3 regions of the Nonomuraea sp. NPDC048916 genome follow, and region 1 is predicted to be linked to each of the others. Evidence: predicted binding sites of a transcription regulator. Region 1 holds the regulator's gene; each other region holds the start of a gene.
The links. The regulator LexA, encoded in region 1, represses DNA repair genes until DNA is damaged. The targets are predictions, from matches to a motif close to TCGAACANNTGTTCGA.

Region 1 (5,052 bases):
CGCCCTCGACGAGTTCGCCGATCGGAATCAGCCCGCCTGGAGTGCTCACCAGAGCGTCGTAGGGTTGACAAGCGCTCACCTGCTGGGGCGACTGGGTGCCCACGTTGAACCAGACCGGCGAGTTGAAGGCGAAGATCTGGTGGACGAGGGCGTGCTTCAGCTCGTGGTCGAAGATCTCGGCGTCCTCGTCACCGGCGAAGTAGCCGTGCTCGATCGCCGTCCTGGTGTAGACACCGACGACCCGGTCCACCAGTTGCTTCAGGCTCCACTCGCGCTGCGGCGTGCCCACGGCGCCGCGGAAGTACTTGGTCGTCACGATGTTGGCCGCGTTGACCGACCAGAACTCCGGAAACTCGACGCCCCGTTGCTCGAAGTTGATCGAGCCGTCACGCCAGTTGGTCATGACGACGTCGCGACGCTCCCACGCGATGTCGTCGTACGGATGCACGCCCGGCTTGGTGAAGATCCGCTTCATCTTCAAGCCCTTGCGAGGACGCTTACCCCCGCGTGCGACTGAACCGCTGACCGTCTCCGTCATGACTCCCCCTTCTCCGCCTTCAACTGTTCGATCTCGGCCTCGAAGTCAGCCAGGCTCTCGAAACCGCGATATACCGATGCGAACCGCAAGTAGGCCACCTCGTCCAGTTCCCGTAACGGGCCCAGGATCGCCAGCCCCACCTCGTTGGAGGGGATCTCCGCGGCGCCCTTGGCCCTGATGGCCTCCTCGACCCGCTGACCGAGCTGAGCCAGCGAGTCTTCGCTCACCGGTCTGCCCTGACAGGCCCGCCGCACGCCCGCGACGACCTTGTCCCGCGAGAACGGCTCCGTCACCCCGCTGCGCTTGCTCACCATCAGGAGTACGGTCTCCTGCGTGGTGAACCTGCGCCCGCATTCGGGACAGGTCCGGCGACGCCGGATGGCGGCCCCGTCGTCCGTGGAACGGCTGTCGATGACCCTGGTGTCAGGATGACGACAGAACGGACAATGCACGCTTTCGCCTCCTAGACCCGCGGTCACCACCGGCGTAAAGCACGCGCAACGGAACGCTCGCGCACGCCCCATAGCGTGCCATGGTGCGGTCGCGGAAACACAAGGTGTGGTGAACTACATCGGTGTAACTACTAGATGTTGTGGTCCAACGGTAGAAGCGCGCGACCATGAACGCAAGTTGAGCAGACCCATCCAACCGAAGTCGCTGATCAGCACAGCCTGTTTCGGCTGCCCCGGGCGTGTCGGCTCACGCGTCACTTCGCTTCGCCCTCACCACGTTCGTGAACGACTCTCACACCGGTATCCGGTTGCACATCCTTCAGCCGACTCAGAGCCTCGTCCGTGCGCGTCGTCGGAGACCCAGCCCTCACGGATGGGGATCCAACCCGCCCAGCCGGAGACCCACGACGGGCCCGCGTGGTGGGTCGCCGCGGGCACGGTGGCAGCGTGGCTCGCCGTCCTGGTGCCGAGCCAGAAGCCGCCGAGCGACAGGAGCGCCATGCCCACGACCAGGACGGCGCGGCCCCGGCGAGTCAGCCGGACGGGCGGCTTCGCCGGCCGTCTCAGCTTCCGCACCCGCTCAACGGCTCGGCCCTCACCGTCGCGTACCCGCGCCGACGCCCGAGGGCGCCTGCCCTTGCGCAACAGCCCCTTCCGCCTGCGCTCCGGCCCGCTCGCCGCCACGTCCTCGCCGGCAGGCGCCGACGCCGGCCGACCCTCCCCCCCTTCCGGCCCAGCCGTACGACCCTGCCCGGCTTGCCCCTTGACTCCAGCCCCACGCCCCGGCTTGCCCTGACGCCTCAAGCCTTCCTGACGGACTGAGCCGTCCGGACTGCGTCGAGACGCCGGCGCGGCTCCCTTCCGCCGCTGCCTGCCCTGGCGCACCGGCTCACCCTGACCGAGGACCTCCGGAGGAGCCTCGTCGGTGGGCATCCGCAAGGGTGCGGGCCCACCGTGTACGGGCCCTCGCTTGGTGCGCATCAGCGCGTCCGCGGCCCGGCCACCACTGCGCCCCGCCCTGCGCCCTTTCGGGGATCTCATCGACTCGGCGCCGGTCGCGCCTCTCCCGCCGGGCTGCGGTGCCTCTCGACGCGGCGCGACGGCGTCCTCGGAATCCACCCCTTGGCCAGGCGGGATGCCTTGGCGAGGTGCGATGCCGCCGGCAGGGTTCGCCCCTTCTCCACGAGGTCGCGTAACCCCCGGCGAATCCGCCACTCGGCCGCGAGGTCGGAGGTCGCTCCCAGGGACCTGCGCCGCTCCGCGGAACGGGGCACCATCCGTTTCCGAACGCGGCGGCGGCACGAGCCACAACCGCGGCCTCCCCGGTCTCGCCGAGCCGCGCCCCGCCTCTCGGCTATCACGTGAACCCACGCTTCCCCCCGTCTCTTGACCCGCACCCCTCGAGTGGCCGGCTCCGGCGCCGCCCCTCGCCTCAGCGCCCCCGCCCGGCGCAGCCGTCCCGCCGATCTCCCCTCGGCCGCCGGTCGGCGCGACTCCGCCCTTCGCCCCGGCCCCATCCAGCGGCGGCACCGCCCCATTCCTCCCAGGCTCCTCAAATCCGCCGAATTCCTCAGCCCCGCCGGATGACGCGACCACGCCACTCGGCGCGGCGGCCGGGGTGCCGGTGGGATCGCCGTCGGGACGGGATGCGGTGTCGTCGCCCGGCGCGTCGGCCTCGGGGTGCGCGATCTCGCGACGGCTCCGGGGGAGGTCGGCGACGCGGGCAGGCCGCTTGACGTCGTCTCCGGTGGTGTCTGTGATCCTGGTGGTTCGCACGGATGGACCTCCCACACCGTCGCGGCCCGGGGAAATGGCCAAATAAAGATCGGCGAATCGAACACGGTGTCGATCGAACTCCCGTACGATGTTGTACACCACGCTGCCAACATTTTCGAGGAAGACTCGAACAATTGTTTGAAGATGATCTTCAATGGCGATACGGTCGCTGTGTGCGACATGGAGACCACGGACCGGAAGATTCGCCGGTGAGGCGGGCAGCCGGGCGAGGAGGAAGAGCATGAGCGAGCGGGATGACGCTAACGGGGTCACTGACCTCGCGGTGCGGCGGCGTGACTCTCTGGGGCTGACCCCCAGGCAGCGCAAGATCCTCGAAGTGATTCGCGACTCGGTGCAACAGCGCGGATATCCGCCTTCCATGCGTGAGATCGGCGAGGCCGTGCAGCTGACCAGCACGTCCAGCGTGTCGCACCAGTTGACGGCGTTGCAGCGCAAGGGCTACTTGAGGCGCGACCCCCACCGGCCGCGTGCGCTGGAGGTGCGTCTGCCGGGTGAGCCTGTCCTCTGGGTAGATCCCGAGGCCAGCAGCGAGGAGTCCTCGGTCAGCCGCCCCACGGCCGCCTATGTGCCGCTGGTCGGCCGGATCGCCGCCGGTGGCCCGATCCTCGCCGAGGAGAGCGTCGAGGACGTCTTCGCCCTTCCCAAGCAGTTGGTCGGCGAGGGCACCCTGTTCCTCCTGCAGGTCGCCGGTGACTCCATGATCGAGGCCGCCATCGCCGACGGTGACTGGGTCGTCGTACGCCAGCAGCCGGTCGCGGAGAGCGGCGACATCGTGGCCGCCATGATCGACGGCGAGGCCACGGTCAAGACGTTCAAGCGCAAGGACGGCCACGTCTGGCTGGTCCCCCACAACCCCAACTACGACCCGATCCCCGGCGACGAGGCCAGCGTCCTGGGCAAGGTCGTAGCGGTGCTGCGCCGCCTCTGACCGTCGGCGCCTGCCGCGGCGCGCGGCGTCCTCGACGCCCGCGCCGTCGGTGGTGCTCGCACGGGCCACGCCGGCCCCTCCCAGAACCGAGCCGATCACCAACGCCATCGTCATCGCTTGCTTGATCATAAATCCTGAAATGTCCGCATTTAGCGGAAGGTTCGCCGAGTTCGCGACCGCTCGCGACCGCTCGCGGCGGAGGGTGATGTTCCCGCCATGCCCTGGGACCGGCCGCGAAGGAGATCTAGACTGAGCCCGTGAGTGACGAAATCCGGCTAAACGACCTTAAAGCAAGACATGATGGATTGAAGTGGGCGGAGGCTGGACCAGGAGTCATTCCCGCCTGGGTGGCGGACATGGACCTGCCCACCGCCCCCGAGGTCGTCCGAGCACTGCGACGCCGTGCCGAAGGCGATCTCGGATACCCGACCTGGCTGGTGAGTCCTCAGTGCGGTCCCCTGGCCGAGGCGTTCGCCGAACGCATGGCCACCAGGTACGGCTGGGAGGCCGATCCCCAGCATGTGCGCAGCTACACCGATCTCAACCAGGCACTCCAGGTGCTCCTGCACGTCTGGACCCGGCCCGGCGACGGCGTGGCCGTCCACACCCCGGCCTATCACCCGTTCCTCGGCACCCTGGCCACCATGGAGCGCCCGCTCCACGCCATCCAGATGCGGCCCGAGGGCGACTCGTGGCGGTTCGAGGTGCCCGACCTGTCGGGCTGCCGGGTGTTGCTGCTGGTCAACCCGCACAATCCCACGGGCCGCGTCTTCTCGCGTGAAGAGCTGGAAGGTCTGGCCGAGCACGCCGAACGGCACGACCTGCTGGTCATCTCAGACGAGATCCACGCCGACCTCGTCTACGACCCGTACGAGCACATCCCGTTCGCCACCATCCTGCCCGACCGGACCGTCACCCTGACCTCGGCCACCAAGGCGTTCAACCTCGGCGGGATCCGCTGCTCGGTGGCCCATGTCGGCTCGCCGGAGATGCGCAAGGCCTTGGACGGGCAACCGCCCTTCGTGTACGGGTCGGCCAACCTGTTCGGGGTGGAGGCGACGGTCGCAGCGTGGCGGCACGGCGACGCCTGGCTCCGGGAGACCCTCGCCCTGCTCGACCGTAACCGCCGGACGATCGCCGAACGCCTGCCCGGGGCGGTCGGCTACCGCGTCCCGGAGGCCACCTACCTGGCGTGGCTCGACTACGGCCGGCCCGGCATGGCGGAGGTGCTGGAGCGGGAGGCCAAGGTCCTGCTGAACGACGGCGCGTTGTTCGGACCCGGTGGTGACACCCACGTCCGGCTGAACTTCGCCACCACCGAGCCCATCCTGACCGAG
Region 2 (5,052 bases), on a different contig from region 1:
GCCACCCGCGCGACCAGCCCGTCGCGGGTGATGGCCCGCGCCGTCTCCGCCGCCTGGTGCTCACTGGTCTCGACCAGCAGGTGGCCGCCCGGCGCCAGCCACCGGGGCGCCGCGGCGGTCACCCGCCGTACGACGTCGAGTCCGTCCGCACCGCCGTCGAGCGCGACTCTCGGCTCGTGCACGCGCGCCTCCGCGGGTAGCAGGCCGATCTCCTCGGTGGGCACGTAGGGGGCGCTGGCCACCAGGACGTCGACGCGTCCCCGTAACGAGGCGGGCAACGGCGCGTACAGGTCGCCCTCGTACACCTGACCGGCGGCGGCCAGGTTACGGCGGGCACAGCGCACCGCGGCCGGGTCGATGTCGACCGCGTGCAGTTCGACTCCGTCGAGACCCGCGATCACCGCCGCCCCCACGGCCCCCGACCCGCAGCAGAGATCGACGACCACGGGCCGCCTGTTCTCGGCGCGCGGCGCGGCGGAGTCGTCCTGATCGGCGGAGCCCCTGACCCCGCGATCCGAATCCACCCGATTCGCACCTCCGATGGGGGCGGACAGACCATGATCGGGGGCGTCCCCCGGGACGGCCCGATCGCGCGGACCCGCTACCTGGTGGGCCAGGACCGCTGGATCCGCGTCCATGGATCGGCGGGCGAGGGTGAGGGTCTGGGTGACGAGGAACTCGGTGCGGCGACGCGGAACGAAGACGCCGGGGTCGACCGCCACGCGCAGGCCGCAGAACTCGGCCCAGCCGACGACGTGTTCGAGGGGGAGCCCGGCGGCCCGTCGCTCCACCATGGTGGCGAGCTCGGCGGCGGTGCGGGCGGCGGAGATGAGCATCCGGGCCTCGTCCTCGGCGAACACGCAGCCGGCGGTCCGGAGCCTGGTGACGATGGCGGCTGAAGAGAGAAACGCGGGGGAACCCGACATGAGGGAGCCTTTCGGAATGCCGACGGGCGCTCTCCCCCGGTCGCCTACGACGGGCGAACCGTGTGGCCGCGAGATGAGAGCACCCGGCCTGGTGTGGCGTTGATGTGTCTCACCTCCTAGGACATTCGCTATTGAGAACGGCAACCCTACCGTATCCGGCGATCGGCCATGATCAGGGCGGGCCGGTGCCTCCCTCGATCGTCAGGTCGCGGTGGTGCAGCGCCTCCTTTGACCGTAGATCCGCGGCCCGCGCCCGGTCAGGTCGCTCGGGCGGGTGGTTCAGCGGACACCGCGCGGGCGGAACTGGACGCTGATGCGCGGCCCCGTGGGCCGGGACGTCTTGGGCACCGCGTGCTCCCACGTGCGCTGGCAACTGCCGCCCATCACGATGAGGTCGCCGTGTCCCAGGTCGTGGCGGATCGACGGCCCGCCGCCGCGCGGGCGGAGCAGCAGCGGGCGCGGGGCGCCGACCGAGATGATCGCGACCATGGTGTCTTCCGTGCCGCCCCTGCCGATGGTGTCGCCGTGCCACGCGACGCTGTCGCGGCCGTCACGGTAGAAGCACAGGCCGGCCGTGCGGAAGGGCTCACCGAGCTCGTCGCCGTAGTGGGCGTTGAGCGCCCGCCTGGCGTCGTCGAGCACGGGGTCGGGCAGCCGCTCGTCCTCGTCGTAGAACTTCAGCAGCCGGGGCACGTCGACGACCTTGTCATACATCCGCCGCCGCTCCGCCCGCCACGGCACGGTCTCGGCCAGCCGGTCGAACAGCGTGTCGGCGCCGCTCACCCAGCCGGGCCTGACGTCGACCCAGGCCCCATGGCCGAGGAACGTCCTGCGCACCGTCGCCTCCAGCGGGCCGACGCCGATGTCCTCGTCGAGGCCGAGCAGAGAAGCTTGGAAAACACCCGTCATACGGCCGATACTACGCCGCGATTCAAACATCCATTCGACTCGGGGCGGGGTTGACGTCGGGCGCCTTGCCCGGCCCGCACGGCACGCAGTCCGCACGGGCCGGGCCGACGCCACCGCCGGATCCCACCACTGCCACTATCCGCCACTTCCCGCCGGTGCGCGCGCCCGCGGCCTTCTACCGTCCGCGGACATTCCCCTGTAACGTCTCAACTGTGTTATCGCGTTACATGGTCGGCGCCGTGGCCGCGCGCACCGGAGACGAGATGTCCGGCCCCGCCCTCCTCCTCGCCGCTCTCGCCCTGACCGGCTCCCCCGCCGTGGCGTCGTGGCTGCTGGCCGGGCTCACCGCCACGGCCGCGGTCGGCGGGCCGTTCCTGGGCGTGCTGCTCGATCGCACCGCGCGGCCCGGCCGGATGCTCGGCCGGTGCCTGCTCGGATATGCCACCGGTCTCGTCGTCGTGCTGCTCGGGCTGGGACGGGTGCCCGAGGTGGCGCTGATCGGGGTGGCCGCGCTCGCCGGACTGCTCGGCCCGGCCCTGGCCGGCGGCTGGACCGCCCAACTTCCCCTCGTCGTCCGTCCGGAACGGCTGGCGGGGGCCAACGTCCTGGACTCCATGAGCTACAACGTCGCCGGGCTCGCGGGCCCCGCCCTGGCCGGCGTGGTGGCGACCGCGGGAGGCGGCGCGACGGCGATGGTCGCGTCGGTCGCCCTCCTGCTCGCCGCCGTCCCCGCCGCCCGCGCCCTGCCGGTTCGTACGGCTCCCGTCGCCTCACCCCCTCCTTCACCCCGTACGCCACACACCGAACCGCCCGCGCCGCCCACGACGCCGGCATCGTCCGCGACGGTCACGACGACGTCCGCAACGTCCACGACGTCCACGACGTCCACGACGGACGCGACGGACGCGACGGACGGGTCGCCCGCGACAGCCGTCGAGTCTCCGGTCCACGGGACGACTCCGGCAGGCATCCGGGAGGAGCTGGCCGCCGGGTTCAGGGCGATCGCGTCAAATCCCGCGCTGAGGCGGGCGACGGTCACCTCGATGATCTCCTTCTCCGGTGTGGCGGTGCTGGTCGTCAGCGCCCCCCTGCTCGGAGCCGGCCTCGCCGGCGGCGCCGGCCACGGCGCGCTGCTGCTGTCCGTCACGGCGGCCACCGCGCTGGCCGCGAACGCGGCGCTGGCCCGCGTCACGAGATGGCCGTTCACCCCGGACCTCGTGCTGGCGGGGTCCACGACGGTCCTGGCGGCGGCCATGGTGATCGCCGCCACGGCCGGGCACTTCGCCGTCGCCGTGCTCGCCTACGCCCTGGCCGGCGTCGCGGAGGGGCCCCAGCTCACCGCCCTGTTCTCGGTACGGCACCGCGAGGCCCCGCCTCGCCTGCGGAGCCAGATCTTCACCACCGGGGCCAGCCTCAAGATCACCTCGTACGCCGCCGGCGCCGCGCTGGCCGGCCCCCTGGCCGCGTCCGGCACCGGGACCGCCCTGCCGGCGGGCGCCGCGCTGCAGGTGTCGGCCCTGGCGGCCTACGCCCTGCTGTCGCGCCCGTCCGGACGCTCGCGCCCGTGACCGCGTTCAGGCGCGGGCGCGGTGGGCGGCGACGCGTTCGCGGGTGGCGCAGCGGGTGCCGCAGTAGCGCCGCCGGCTGCCGCCTCCCAGGTCGAGGTAGGGACGGCGGCAGCCGGCTGAGGCGCACAGCCCGCCCGGCACCCGCTGGTGGTCGGCCAGGAGCACGGCCAGGGCCAGGGCGGATGAGGCGAGGAACCACTCGGCCCATGGCGCGTCGTCTCCGCTGTCCACGTGCAGGTGCCAGGTGGTCGTGCCGCCGTGGCTGCTGAGCCGTGGCGGGCGGGCGGAGTCGGCGAGGATCCGGTTCAGCAGCCGCGCGGCCTGCTCGGGACCGGCCGCGCCGAAGACCTCCGCGAGCCGCGCCGCCGCCTCGCGCATGGCCGCGAGGTCGGCGTCGTCGAGCGGCGGGGTCACGGTCTCGCCGTGGTCGCGCAGCACCCGGGACACCGACTCGGCGGACGGCTCCCGGTGCAGCAGCGCGACGCACAGGTCGACCGCCCGGGCCGCCATCGCCTTGGTCGAGTGAACCTTCACCCCCGCAGCGTACGTCCCGGGCGCCGCTGAACCAGAGGAGGATCAGCCGCCGCAGGCGGCGAAGACGTAGCTGTCCTTCAGCATCGCGTAGCGGTCCCTGGTCTTGACCGTTCCGGTGCCGGTGTCGATCCGCACGATCGTCATCAGGCCGGCCTTGTCGTCACGCTCCTGAAGGAGGTGCAGCGTCACCTGCGACTCGCCGGTCCAGTCGATCATGTGGACGGATCCGGCGGGCAGCTTGACCCTGGTGCGGCTGGTCACCTGGTCGGTCTCCATGTCGTACAGGACCAGCTCGGGCTTGCCGGACATGACCATGTTGGCCACGGTCCGGCCGTCGCCCGAGAGGGCCTGCGGGCTGTTCCACGCGACGACCTGGGGCGGCGTGGCACGCCGCAGCTGCTCGCCGGTGTCGCTGTAGACGGCCAGGTCGGTGACCGACTCGTCCGCGTCCACGCTGGTCAGCACCTCGCCGCCGTCGCCGCTGAAGCCCATCATCCTCTCCGTGCCCGGGATCGTGCCGAGCAGGTCGCCGGTGGCGGTGTCGAAGACGCGGGTGCCCTTGCGCATGTTGCCGTCGATGACGGCGAGCCTGCCGCCGTCGTCGGAGAGCCGGAACGTCAGGTCCTGCTGGGCGACGCGGGGCAGCGCGTCCTCGGCCAGCAGCTTCACGCCGCCGCCGAGCGTCCGCACGGCGAGCCGCCCCGACTTGGTGAGGTAGGCCAGCCGCTGCCCGTCGCCGCTGACCGCGACGGGCGCGACCCCGGTGACCGACGGCTTGCCGTTGGCCTTCAGGGCGACGGTCTGGGCGTCGGGCAGGGCGCGCCGCGAGCCGTCGTGCATCACGAGCCGCCAGGCGCCGCACGGCCGGGGCCCGGCGTCCTTCGTCTCACACGCCTTGATCGAGGCGTACCGTACGCCGTCGTGCCCGTGGTGCGGGCCGGCCTGTGCCGGGGCCGTGAGCAGGGTGCTCAGCCCGGCCGCGACCACCACCGCGATCCTGATCCTCATGGTCGTCACTCCCCCGCCTTCGTGGACGAGTAGCTGGTCTTGCTGATCGAGTAGCGGTCCGTCAGCGTGACGTCTCCGGTCTCGGTGTCGACGGTGAGCACCCGCAC
Region 3 (5,052 bases), on a different contig from region 1:
TGGGGTCCTGGCCAGCAGGCCCTGGCGTACGAGGAAGGGCTCGGCCACCACTTCGACGGTCTCGGGCTCCTCGCCCACGGCCACCGCCAGCGTGGACAGGCCCACCGGGCCGCCCCCGAACTTGCGCAGCAGCGCGCCGAGCACGGCCCGGTCGAGCCGGTCGAGCCCTTCGGCGTCGACCTCGTAGAGGTTGAGGGCCGCGGAGGCGATGTCGCGGTCGATGACGCCGTCGGCCCGCACGTCGGCGAAGTCGCGCACCCGGCGCAGCAGCCGGTTGGCGATGCGCGGCGTGCCACGCGAGCGCCTGGCGATCTCGTGCGCGCCCTCGGGCGGCAGCGTCACCCCGAGCAGCCTGGCCGAGCGGTAGAGCACCTGCTCGAGCTCCTCGACCTGGTAGAAGTCCATGTGGGCGGTGAAGCCGAACCTGTCGCGCAGTGGCGCGGGCAGGAGCCCCGCCCTGGTGGTGGCGCCGACCAGGGTGAACGGCGAGATGTCGAGCGGGATGGCGGTGGCCCCGGGGCCCTTGCCGACCACGATGTCGACCCTGAAGTCCTCCATCGCGAGGTAGAGCATCTCCTCGGCGGGCCGCGCCATCCGGTGGATCTCGTCGATGAACAGCACCTCGCCCTCGGCCAGGGTGGACAGGATGGCCGCGAGGTCGCCGGCCCGCTCCAGGGCCGGCCCTGACGTGATGCGGAGTGGCATGCTCAACTCGGCTGCGATGATCATAGCGAGGGTCGTCTTGCCCAGCCCCGGTGATCCGCTCATCAGCATGTGGTCGGGTGGCCGGCTGCGCCGCAGCGCGCTCTCGAGCACCAGCGACAGCTGCTCGCGCACGCGCGCCTGGCCGATGAACTCGTCGAGCCGCTTGGGCCGCAGCGCCGCCTCGATCTGCGACTCCTCGCCCTCGGCGTCGGGCGACACGAGGTCTCGCTCCAGGCTCACGCCCGCACCTCCCTCACAGGGCTCACTCCGAGGGTAGGGCACCGGCCCGTCCTGGCGATCATCGGACGCTCAGCGCCCGCAGCGCCGCCTTCAGCAGGGCGGCCACCTGGGGTGGGCGGCCGGCGGCCAGGTCGGCGTCGGCCTCGGGCTCGACGACGGCGATGGCCTCGTCGGCGTCCTTGCTCGAATAGCCGAGCCCCACGAGCCCGGAGTGCACCTGGTCGCGCCAGGGCGCGGCCCGGCGGCCGCCGTTGAGCGCGGCGTCGACGGTCTCGTCGGGGGTGCCGAGGCGGTCTCTCAGCTCCAGGACGATGCGCTGGGCGCCCTTCTGGCCGATGCCCGGCACCTGGGTGAGCGCCTTGAGGTCGGCTCCGGCCACGGCGACCCGCAGGGCGTTGGGCGAGTGGACGGCGAGCATGGCCAGGGCCAGCTTGGGGCCCACGCCGCCGGCCGTCTGGAGCAGCTCGAAGACCACGCGTTCGTCCTCGGTGGCGAAGCCGTAGAGGGTGAGGGACTCCTCGCGCACCACGAGCGAGGTGGCCAGGCGCGCCCCCTCGCCGGTGCGGAGCGTGGCCAGGGTGCCGGGCGTGCAGTGGACCAGGATGCCGACGCCGCCGACCTCGATCACGGCGCCGTCGGGCGCGACGGCAGTCACCCGGCCGGTCACCGAGGCGATCACAGCTGCACGTCCTTGCGCGGCGCGCGGGCCCGTGCCTGCTTGGCCACCGCCTCGGCGAGGCGGTGCTGTGCGCCGCCGCGCCAGACATGGCAGATGGCCAGCGCGAGCGCGTCGGCCGCGTCGGCCGGCTTGGGCATCTCGCCGAGCCTCAGCAGGCGGGTCACCATGACGCCGATCTGCTTCTTGTCGGCGGTGCCGCTGCCGGTGATGGCGGCCTTGACCTCGGACGGCGTGTGGAGGGCGACGGGCAGCCCGCGCCTGGCCGCGCAGAGGACCGCGATGCCCGCGGCCTGGGCGGTGCCCATGACCGTGCGGACGTTGTGCTGGCTGAACACCCGCTCGACCGCCACGGCGTCGGGGCGCACCTCGTCGAGCCACCGCTCGATGCCGACCTCGATGCCCACCAGCCGCGCGCCCAGCTCCTCGTCGGCGCCGGTGCGCACGACCCCGACGGCCACCAGGGACAGCGGCGCGCCGGGACGGCCCTCGACCGCTCCCAGGCCGCACCGGGTCAGCCCCGGATCGACGCCCATCACCCGCACCGGCCTGCCTCCCCGCGCCGCCGAACACCTGTTCGGCACGAGACTCTACCCCGGCGGGAGTGGCCGCGCACCGCGAAACGCCCGTCGGACGCCCGTCAGAAGTGCCCGTCGGAAGTCCCCGTCCGGCGTGCGTCAGATGTACGGAGGCCCGTCAGAAGTAGTCGAGCATGTACGGCCGGGCGGCGAAGGCGGTGTCGAGGGCCTCGTCGTGGCGGTCGTCGCCGGACATGAGCCCGCTGCGGCGCAGGGTGGCGGCAGGGATCCCGGCGTACAGGGCGGACAGGGCGTTGACCGTGAGCCTGGGGCCGTCGCCCGCCCCCGTGCGGGTGGCCGTGCCGCGGCCGTCGGCGACCTCCAGCCGCCACCGGCCCGTGTTGCCCGGCCGCAGCGGGTCGTCGACCTCGACGTCGGCCCGCAGCGAAACCCCGGCCGGATAGCCCCGGCGCTCGACGGCCGCGGCCACGTCGATCACCCTGAACATCCAGCGCACGAGGCTGACCTTCTCCTTCGAGCGTTCACGCAGCAGCCACAGCACGGGATCGTCCGGCGCCACGGGGGCGGTGACGTGCTCGGCGATCGAGGAGGAGGTGCCGACCAGCGACCACAGGGCCCTCGCGGTCGCCTCGGACCCGGCGACCAGGTTCTCGACCCTGATGTCCTGGCCGTCCCAGCGGTAGACGACGTAGCCGTCGTCGGCGAGATAGAGGAAGTCGTCCGCCTCGTCGAGCCAGAGCGCCCAGGTGCGCTCGTCCCACGAGACCGGGCCGGAGGCCCGCGCCGCGCCGTGCACGCGGTGCAGCACGGCGACGACCTCGGCCGCGTCGTCCGGCCCCATCCTGCGCAGCTTGACCTGGCCGGACGGCCGGATCGCGCGGAGCGCCTCGGCCGGGAGGGTGGCCAGGTGCTGGGCCCCGGCGTGCTCGTACCCGATGGAGCGGTAGATCGGCGTCGTGGCGGGATAGAGCGCGGAGACGGCGTCGCCGAACTCCGCGGCGCGCGCGACGACCGCGCTCATGATCTGCCGGCCCACTCCCCTGCCCCGGTCCTCCGGGCTGACGGTGACGCCCGCGATCCCGGCCATCGGCTGCGGCCTGCCGTGCCACCACTGGGTGAAGCCACCCACCCGGGCGGCGGCGGTGAGGCGGGCGCCGTCGAACGCGCCCAGGTAGCGGCCCTCGGCCAGGACGGGCCGCATGGCCTTGCGCCAGGTCGCGGTGTGGGCGGCCGAGAGCACGCCGAAGGAGCGTTTGCGGAGGTCGAGTATGGCGTCGAGGTCATCGGGGGTCAGGTCACGAATTTCCACAATGCGCCAACCTACGCGGCAGGTGTCCGGGAATGCGAACTGATTCCGGTGGTGATGACCAGCCGGTCGAGGTAGAGCAGTTGCGCCGCCACCAGCGCGGCCAGGGCGACGAGCAGCACGGCGAGCGGGGTGGTCAGCCCGGCGTCGGGGGTCGCCGCGCGGAAGTCGCTCAGCTGCCGCAGCAGGGCGACGGGGGCGGTGGCGAGGCCGGGGTCGTGCGCGGTCAGCAGCGGCCAGAGCAGGTCCTGGGCGTTGGCCAGGGCGACCGCGCCGGCCAGGATGCCCGCCATGGGCAGGGACGGGCGCACGACGCCGCCGGAGAAGTCGCCGCCGGCGCGCTCGGCCAGCCCCTTGCAGAGCAGGGTCAGCACCAGCAACGCGGGCACAGACACCAGGAAAGGAGGAAATAGCGCGACAAAGGTGTCGATAAGGCCCATGTCGCTCACGGCCTGCCAGTCGGCGACGCTGAGCGGCCCGGTTCCCACGAACAACCACGGCCCGAACGGCAACAGCAGCCACTCGCTGCGGCGCCCCAGCGGGCGCAGCCCGCCGATGCCGAGCGCCGCCAGATAGGCGACGCCGACGGAGACCAGCGCGCCCACCACCGCGGGCACCCACGTGTTGACCTGCGTGCGCGCCCCGGAGCCCGGCGTCTCGCCTCCCGCGAGCAGGGCGGACAGCCAGGGCCAGGCCCAGACCAGCGCGATCAGGGTCACGAGGGCCAGCGCCACCAGCCCGATCGCCGTGCCGGCCGCGGACGCACCCCGTGCGCGGCCCTGAGCACGCCGCTGGGCGACGCGCGTCGCGGGGGCCTGCACTGGTGCGGCCTCCGGTCGTTCGGCCCCCTGGCCGTGCACGGGAGCCTGGTACGAGGGCGTCTGTCCGTATGCGGACCCCGAGCGGGGAATGAGCGAGATGCGCAGGTTGACGGCCACCGCGAGAATCGTCGCGACGAGCCCCAGCACGCCCAGCAGGACACCCACGACGGTCGCCAGCGAGGCGCCCAGTCCCGGCCGGAACAGACGGAACGCCTGGGTGTACTGCAGCGTCGCCAGCGTCTCCGTGGAACGCGCCGGCCCGCCCGCCGCCAGCGCCAGCCCCATCGAGAACGTCTGGAGGGCGGCGGCGATCATGGCCAGGACGACGAGCCCGGCCACCACGAGCATGGCCGCCGTCACGGTGCCGCCGCGCAGCGCGGGCAGGAACACCATCACCGCCAGCGCGCACACCAGGCCGAACGTGGCGGCCGCGATGACCAGCCGGAGCGTTCCCGGCGCGGTGGCCGGATCGCGCAGCCCCTCGGCCAGCGCGACGACGCCGGTGGCCTCGGAGCGCAGCCCCTGTGTCCAAGCGGCGGCGACCCCCATCGGAGAGAAGGTGACGATGGCCAGCGAGAGCACGACCCGCCCGGCCCGCCTGACCGGCCCGCCCGCCCGGTCGAGCGCCAGCGCGAGCGACGGTCCCACCACCACAGCCACCAGGAGCGGCACGACCGCCAGCGAGAGCGTGAAGCCGAGCGCCCGCCAGAACGCGTCGTCACCCAGGTTGCCGGCGTAGTTTTCGAGCCCGACGAACTGGCTCGG

Region 2: AB0C16_RS10980 (alpha-ketoglutarate-dependent dioxygenase AlkB) is a predicted target of LexA. The motif match lies at 1,858-1,873, and genes of this name have one in related genera.
Region 3: ruvC (crossover junction endodeoxyribonuclease RuvC) is a predicted target of LexA. The motif match lies at 2,187-2,202, and genes of this name have one in related genera.

Annotation. Positions count from the first base shown of each region.
Region 1 covers NZ_JBEZFS010000018.1:129,964-135,015, reverse strand. Annotated here, with positions in the region: gene AB0C16_RS21560 (adenosylcobalamin-dependent ribonucleoside-diphosphate reductase) at 1-538, opposite strand, end outside; gene nrdR (transcriptional regulator NrdR) at 535-990, opposite strand; gene AB0C16_RS21550 (hypothetical protein) at 2,671-2,979, shown strand; gene lexA (transcriptional repressor LexA) at 3,008-3,715, shown strand; gene AB0C16_RS21540 (aminotransferase class I/II-fold pyridoxal phosphate-dependent enzyme) at 4,072-5,052, shown strand, end outside.
Region 2 covers NZ_JBEZFS010000009.1:27,718-32,769, forward strand. Annotated here, with positions in the region: gene AB0C16_RS10975 (putative protein N(5)-glutamine methyltransferase) at 1-926, opposite strand, end outside; gene AB0C16_RS10980 (alpha-ketoglutarate-dependent dioxygenase AlkB) at 1,206-1,835, opposite strand; gene AB0C16_RS10985 (MFS transporter) at 2,048-3,403, shown strand; gene AB0C16_RS10990 (CGNR zinc finger domain-containing protein) at 3,410-3,937, opposite strand; gene AB0C16_RS10995 (hypothetical protein) at 3,980-4,945, opposite strand; gene AB0C16_RS11000 (hypothetical protein) at 4,951-5,052, opposite strand, start outside.
Region 3 covers NZ_JBEZFS010000043.1:49,311-54,362, reverse strand. Annotated here, with positions in the region: gene ruvB (Holliday junction branch migration DNA helicase RuvB) at 1-945, opposite strand, end outside; gene ruvA (Holliday junction branch migration protein RuvA) at 1,004-1,624, opposite strand; gene ruvC (crossover junction endodeoxyribonuclease RuvC) at 1,621-2,166, opposite strand; gene AB0C16_RS33890 (GNAT family N-acetyltransferase) at 2,318-3,469, opposite strand; gene AB0C16_RS33885 (hypothetical protein) at 3,481-5,052, opposite strand, start outside.